Regions from separate parts of the Sporosarcina sp. P18a genome, predicted to be linked through region 2. Evidence: riboswitches for the same ligand, from Rfam matches in the RefSeq annotation. Region 2 holds a riboswitch; each other region holds the start of a gene.
The links. A riboswitch is a leader RNA that binds a small molecule or an ion and turns the genes downstream of it on or off. The one in region 2 is predicted to bind S-adenosylmethionine.

Region 1 (2,250 bases), on a different contig from region 2:
TCATATTTTCAAGGAATGGCCCGACCCACTCACTATTTTGTACTCGGAATGATAACATACCACCGATTCCAGCGTAGAGCACGTCGGCAATAAGAGGTTCTTGTTCTAAATAAGAGACCATCATTTTCGCATTTGCATCATGCTGTTTCATGCGTAAATGCAATGTTTTTAGACCGCGTACGACAAGCCATGAATCAAGAGGAGACAATGTAGCTCCAATCGCATTATGATTGGTAAATAGACGTTCGCATAAATCCTCACCTTTTGCCACGACTAGACCTGCAAGCACATCATTATGTCCACCGATATATTTCGTTGCGCTATGAATGACAATATCTGCGCCTTCCTCAATTGGCCGCTGGAAATAAGGTGTTAAAAACGTATTGTCGACAATTAGCAATAAATCATGTTTTTTAGCCAATTCCGCATACGTACTAATGGCTATGTTTTGCATTAATGGATTTGTAGGCGTTTCCAAGAAGATCGCTTTTGTACGATCAGTAATCGCTTGCTCGACTTCTGAAACATCATCGAACGATAAGTAACGCGTCTTAATATTATACGTCTCTTCATATTGATTAAACAGGCGATAGGTACCGCCATATAAGTCTTCAGGCGCCAATAGTTCCGAACCTGTTTTAAATAAAGATAAAATAAGTTGAATGGCTGCCATTCCAGAACTGCATGCAAATCCTTGGTCACCTGATTCTAGGTTTGCAATTCCATCCTCTAGGATAGAACGCGTAGGGTTTTTTGTTCGTGTGTAATCATATCCCGTGGACTTGCCTAGACCTTCATGGTGGTACGCTGTAGACAAGTATATCGGTGTATTGACTGCTCCGGTTTTCTCATCACTGTGGTTTCCAAGTTGTACTAATCTAGTTTCTAATCCGTTGTTTGTCATGAATATCCATCCCCCCGGCAAAATAAAAAAGAACCTCTTCTTTTCGAATAGGCCCTCGAACATACAAGTGTATACAGTATTCTCATCTTCAAGGTGGTTGTCACCCTTGGAATTAGCACCGTGCCTGTGGCTGGTTGCTGAGACATCGCTGGGCCTATCCCTCCGTCTCTCTCGATAAGAATATTCATAATATAGGAAAAACTGTTGACGAATTTATTCTATCACGCAGATATACTAGATGCAAGTTTCCTTTTAACATCAGTTATTGATTTTTTGTTTCAGTAAAAGATTTGTTATACTGATAGATACTATTCATAATGGAAAGGAGATTTTCATTTTGGCTTGGGGCTATGTCGCATTGGCGGCTGTTATAGAGATCTTCTGGGTAGTCGGTCTTCGTTATTCTGAAACTGTAATGCAATGGACCGGAACGGTTATGGCGATTGTATTGAGTTTTTATTTCATTATAAAAGCATGTGAAAGATTACCTTCCGGCACGGTATACGCTGTTTTTACCGGATCTGGTGCCGCTGCAATCCTTTTAGTGGATATATTCTTCTTTCAAGCAGGTTTTACGTGGGTTACGCTGACCTTCATCGGATTCATCGTCATTGGGGTAGTCGGCATTAAGCTGACAACAGATGAAAAAGCCGATACAGAAGGAGGTGGCTGACAGTGGCGTGGGTATACTTAGTGATTGCCAGTCTCGGTGAGATTTTCGGTGTGGTGAGTATTAATTATTATTTACAGAAGCGTTCAATTAAAAGACTGTTACTAATTGTGGGGATTTTTGGTTTTGGTTTTGTTTTCCTGTCTCTTGCTATGCGCGAAATACAGATGAGTACAGCGTATGCGGTATGGACAGGGTTAGGAGCGGCAGGAGCCGTATTGATGGGGATTTTGATATTCAAAGAATCTGCTAGCATCAAACGTCTCTTCTTTTTATCGCTCATTATTTTCGGTGCTGTAGGCTTGAAGTTGTTCGGATGAAAGGGGAGTGGCGTAACTGATTTATTGGACAAATTTTGATTTTAATGAATGGATTGTAACAATAGCTGCTACAAAACAGGGACTGTGCTATGCCGGACTAGCTGAAGATAGTGTAGAACGTATGAAGGACTGGTCGTACCGGTTTGATACAGTTGACTTAATAGAAGATGAAACAAAGCTCGGAGTCTATATAAGCAAGATGAAGGAGTACTTATCGGGTACAACGAAAGATTTTTCAGCGATTCCACTTGATTTAAAAGGAACATCGTTTCAACTGCAAGTATGGGAAGCACTACAACGAATACCGTATGGTGAAACTATGACATATTCAGAAGTTGCGGTACAGATTGGGAAAG
Region 2 (2,250 bases):
GCACCGGGGAAGTCCCCAACCTTTGTCGGGTCGCCTGTCACGGCTAGGATATCGTGAATGCCTAATGCATCAAGCCCCATCAAATGTGATTGTAAGCCAATGAGATTGTGATCGCGACACGTTAAATGTACAAGCGGGCGGATATTATGTTGCATCTTGACGATCGAGCCCATCGCCATGTTGCTGATGCGTGGAGAAGCAAGTGAATTATCTGCCATTGTTATAGCGTCAACTCCCGCGTCATATAACAAATTTGCACCTTTGATATAATCTTCTGTTTCCAAGTGGCGCGGTGTATCTAGTTCTACAATTACCGTACGCTCTGTTTTCGCTTTTTCGTGAAGAGGTTGATGTTTTGCCGGATCCGCTTCATGAATCACGATAGGTTTCGCCGGTTGTACGACCTTTTCCGTGATAGGTGTCAGTCGCGCTAACTGTGTTTTCGCCGCTTTAATATGCTTAGGTGTTGTCCCGCAACATCCTCCAATCAATCGAACGCCTTGATCACGAAGTAATACAGCAGCGCGTCCAAAGTATTCTGCCTCTGATTCATAAACAATACGTCCATCTTCTACATCTAATAGACTGGCGTTTGGATATGCGGATAAAAATGCTTTCTCTGGTAATGTCACATTATCGAATGCTTGAATCGTGTGGTAAGGACCTAATCGACAGTTAACGCCTACGATATCTGCTCCAAGAGACTCGAGCTGATGAAGTGCATCGTTTAATGAAAGTCCGTTCTGTAATACACCGGGATCATGCATAGAAACTTGTGCAATCAATGGAACATCCGTAATTTTCTTTAATGTTGTAACTACCGATGATAACTCTTCAAAGTCATAATACGTCTCCAATAGGAGACCATCAGGATCACCTGTTAATAATGCATTGGCTTGTTCAAGTACGACTTTTTCAATTTCATCCAATGTCGCATCGCTTTTACGTATACCTCGCAAGCCGCCTATTGTTCCAAGTACAAATTGCCCCCCAGGCGCCGCTGCGCGTTTGGCAATTTGAATGGCTGCTTTATTGAAATCCGTGACATGACTTTCTAAGCCGTAGCGAGCTAATTTGATTGCGTTCGCACTGTAAGTGTTAGTCTGGATTATATCTGCACCAGCTGAGATGTAGTCTTGGTGAATTTGCTCTATAATTTCAGGCTTTTCTATATTTAGTTCTTCATAACAGTAATCAATTCCGTAAGAATATAAAATCGTCCCCATTGCACCATCTGCCGTTAGGACATTTGTTTGTAGTTTCTCGAGCAATGACATAAATCCATCTCCCCTTTAGCCTTTTTTAATCAAAAAAAGCCTTCAAGTATATTAGAAGGCTTTGTAATCTCAATGACTAGTTCCCTCTCATCTTTTCAGAGTGTCAATTTGACAGACTGCTGGAAGTAGCACCTTGCCTAAATGGCTGGTTGCTGAAGCGTCGACGGGCCAGTCCCTCGGCTTCTCTTGATAAGATATGTTTCTTATTCAATTATTTAGATTATTCTAACCACATCATAGCGGCTTTGTTGGATATCGTCAAGTGAACGTTTGGTGAAGTTCAAAGCGCGGAGTTAGTGCATAGAGAAATTGCGGTATATATGCTAAAATTAATGAAATAACTCGAAAAGGTGAGAAATTATGCGTTTCTTTAAATACTCATTTCCAATCGCTGTTCTTGTAGGTACACTTGCTTGGATTATGATAGGTAACAGTTACGAAGAGGTTGCTTATGATATGCGTGTGTACATTACAATTGGGGCTGCTATATTCAGTGGTTTAATCTCAAGTGTTTTGTTTCGCAAAGAAAAGGAAGAACAGATTGATGAGAAGAAGTAGGCTGTCAGCGGTATGCTGCAGTCTTTTTTTGTCTGCTTTTATGAGTTAACCAAAAAATAAATTTTGTTGACACGTAATGGGTTAACCGATATTATTTATGAGGTAACCAATTTAAAAAGAGGTGTCGTAATGACAATAGCAGCAGAGAGAAGACCGGGAAGTAGATTCAGCGCACTAACTATTGTATATAGCGGGATGTTCGCAGCGTTAATGATGATTGGAGCGAATATTACATCCTTCGTGCCGTTTTTAGTAGTTGGTGGAGTACCCATCACATTACAAACTTTTTTCGCTATCTTATCAGGACTATTACTTGGTAGTCGTCTAGGTGCGTTATCGATGACCGTCTATATGTTAATAGGACTAGCAGGAGCACCAGTCTTCGCTAAATTTTCAGGAGGCTTCGGTCAGATCT
Region 3 (2,250 bases), on a different contig from region 2:
CCATTGCTCAATCATGGATCAGCACCTCCGTCTTCACTTCATTGGCATCCAGGAAAGCAATTGCTTCCTCTATAACCGCCACGTCCCCTACTAGTTGCAAGACGAGTGTGCCGTATGCGCCGTCACGTGTTGTCGAAATATTTCCTTGCACGATGTTGACATCGATGGGGAATTTACGGATCAATTCAGCAAGTAGCGGCTGCTCTGTACGGTCGCCAATGAAAGCTAGCTTGATCAATTTGCCGTGCGGCGATTCCTGCTGTAAATGTGCCATCGCTGCGTCCGTATCTGCACTATCAGTCACTTGCGAAATGAAACGCTTTGTAATATCCGCTTGTGGGGATTGGAAGACATCTAGTACATTGCCCATTTCCACGACTTTCCCCGCTTCCATGACCGCCACGCGATGACAGATCTTCCGGATGACGTGCATTTCATGCGTAATCAACACAATCGTTAGTCCAAGACGCTCATTAATATCTGTTAGTAAATCAAGAATCGCATTCGTCGTCTCTGGATCTAGTGCGGACGTCGCTTCATCACAGAGCAGGACTTCAGGATCATTTGCAAGCGCGCGCGCAATGCCGACACGTTGCTTCTGACCACCTGATAATTGCGATGGATACGCCTGTTCTCGACCTGTCAATCCAACGAGATCAATCAATTCCTTCACTTTTTGCTTACGTGCCGATTTCTTTACGCCAGCAATTTCGAGAGGAAACATGATATTCTCTTCTACTGTTCTAGACCACAGTAAGTTAAAGTGCTGGAAGATCATGCTGATTTTCTGACGCGCATTCCGAAGGCCAGCACCTTGTAATGAAGTCATTTCTTGTCCGTGAATCATGATACTGCCGGACGTAGGCGTTTCAAGACCGTTCAATAGTCGAATTAATGTACTTTTTCCTGCCCCACTGTACCCGATGACGCCGAAAATTTCTCCCTCTTTGATGGATAATGTCACGTCATCTACCGCGACAATTTCTGAACGGTTCAATTGGAACTTTTTATGAACGTTTGTTAGTTGAATCATTTTCCGCACCACCTTATTAAGTCTTTTAAATCTGTTTTTTTAGAATACTACAAGCACTAGGCTCTCGGGACGTTACAGACTTACCAAAAAGGCAAAAGGCGCCTTTGTGGTAAGTCTTCCAACGCCTGTCGAGCCTGCACGGCGCTTTCCGCTTTTGTATCATCCAGCTTCAGATGCCAGCTCCTCGGGTCGTTTCGATCTTAAGATCAAGGCAAAAAGCGCCTTGCTTTTAAGCTCTCCAACGCCTGTCGGAGCTAAACGGCATCCTCCGCTTTAGTTTAAAAAAGCCTTCCTGCAGATAAGCAGAAAGGCCGAACGTATGTAGTTATGTACGTTACCATTTCTCTCATCTATCAAAGCATTACGCTTTGAGTGAATTGGCACCATTTCACATATGTGACGGTTGCCGGGCTTCATAGGGCACTTCCCTCCACCGCTCTTTATAAGAGTTACGTATTCAATTGATTAACTACTTATACCATACTTTTATTTCAATTGTCAACTGAGCTTCTCTAGTAGATACGGGACGGATTGAAAGGCGTAAATCTTTTCTACAGGCTGTCCTTTTCGGTGAATGAGTAAACAAGGAACACTTTCCACCTCATATTCAGTTGCGATTTCCTGGACATAATTCAAGTCTGCCTTTCCAATCGGTAGTTGCGGGCGCATTGTCTCGATCACCGTAAGCATTTTTGAAGCGACTGCACACGTTCCACACATTGGTGTATATAAATAAAAAGCGGCTACTTGCTCTGCCGCCTGTGTGCGTTGCCAGTCTTCAATTGTCCAATGATTCATGTTGTCCACCTGCCAAATACTTGGAATGTACTTTAAAATTAGCAGCAGCTAAAATGCTTGCCAATAGCTTAACGGGAGTCGTTTCCACTTGACGGTAGAGACGATCCGTGTATAAATGTCTCGCTTCTGGATACAGTTGTTTGAACAGCTTACGAATGGACTCACCGGAGGCGTCCGCATCCATAAAGACGAACAGATCTTGCTGCTCGTACGGTTCAAGCAGTTCTTCAATATGATACGCACTGATCGTGCCATTCGTACAAAGAATCTCTACAGGCTCTGCAAGGATCGGTACTAGCCGCTTACGATCCGAACCGCCTTCTACAATGAGAACTTTCGGGTCCATCCTGTTTCCTCCTAGCGTGTAAAAAAGCGCTGAGACGTTCCAGCGCTTTTTCTTTTGGAATATTATTCAGCTG

Region 1: another riboswitch for S-adenosylmethionine. It lies ahead of CSV75_RS13490 (methionine biosynthesis PLP-dependent protein); the one in region 2 lies ahead of CSV75_RS10470 (bifunctional homocysteine S-methyltransferase/methylenetetrahydrofolate reductase).
Region 3: another riboswitch for S-adenosylmethionine. It lies ahead of CSV75_RS12990 (methionine ABC transporter ATP-binding protein); the one in region 2 lies ahead of CSV75_RS10470 (bifunctional homocysteine S-methyltransferase/methylenetetrahydrofolate reductase).

The regions. Positions count from the first base shown of each region.
Region 1 covers NZ_PDYQ01000006.1:17,178-19,427, reverse strand. Annotated here, with positions in the region: gene CSV75_RS13490 (methionine biosynthesis PLP-dependent protein) at 1-904, opposite strand, end outside; SAM riboswitch class I at 984-1,085, opposite strand; gene CSV75_RS13485 (DMT family transporter) at 1,242-1,577, shown strand; gene CSV75_RS13480 (DMT family transporter) at 1,580-1,894, shown strand; gene CSV75_RS13475 (methylated-DNA--[protein]-cysteine S-methyltransferase) at 1,911-2,250, shown strand, end outside.
Region 2 covers NZ_PDYQ01000003.1:158,325-160,574, reverse strand. Annotated here, with positions in the region: gene CSV75_RS10470 (bifunctional homocysteine S-methyltransferase/methylenetetrahydrofolate reductase) at 1-1,277, opposite strand, end outside; SAM riboswitch class I at 1,362-1,473, opposite strand; gene CSV75_RS10465 (hypothetical protein) at 1,638-1,835, shown strand; gene CSV75_RS10460 (biotin transporter BioY) at 1,965-2,250, shown strand, end outside.
Region 3 covers NZ_PDYQ01000005.1:52,854-55,103, forward strand. Annotated here, with positions in the region: gene CSV75_RS12985 (methionine ABC transporter permease) at 1-15, opposite strand, end outside; gene CSV75_RS12990 (methionine ABC transporter ATP-binding protein) at 8-1,033, opposite strand; SAM riboswitch class I at 1,377-1,482, opposite strand; gene CSV75_RS12995 (thioredoxin family protein) at 1,532-1,831, opposite strand; gene CSV75_RS13000 (toprim domain-containing protein) at 1,812-2,177, opposite strand; gene gcvH (glycine cleavage system protein GcvH) at 2,240-2,250, opposite strand, start outside.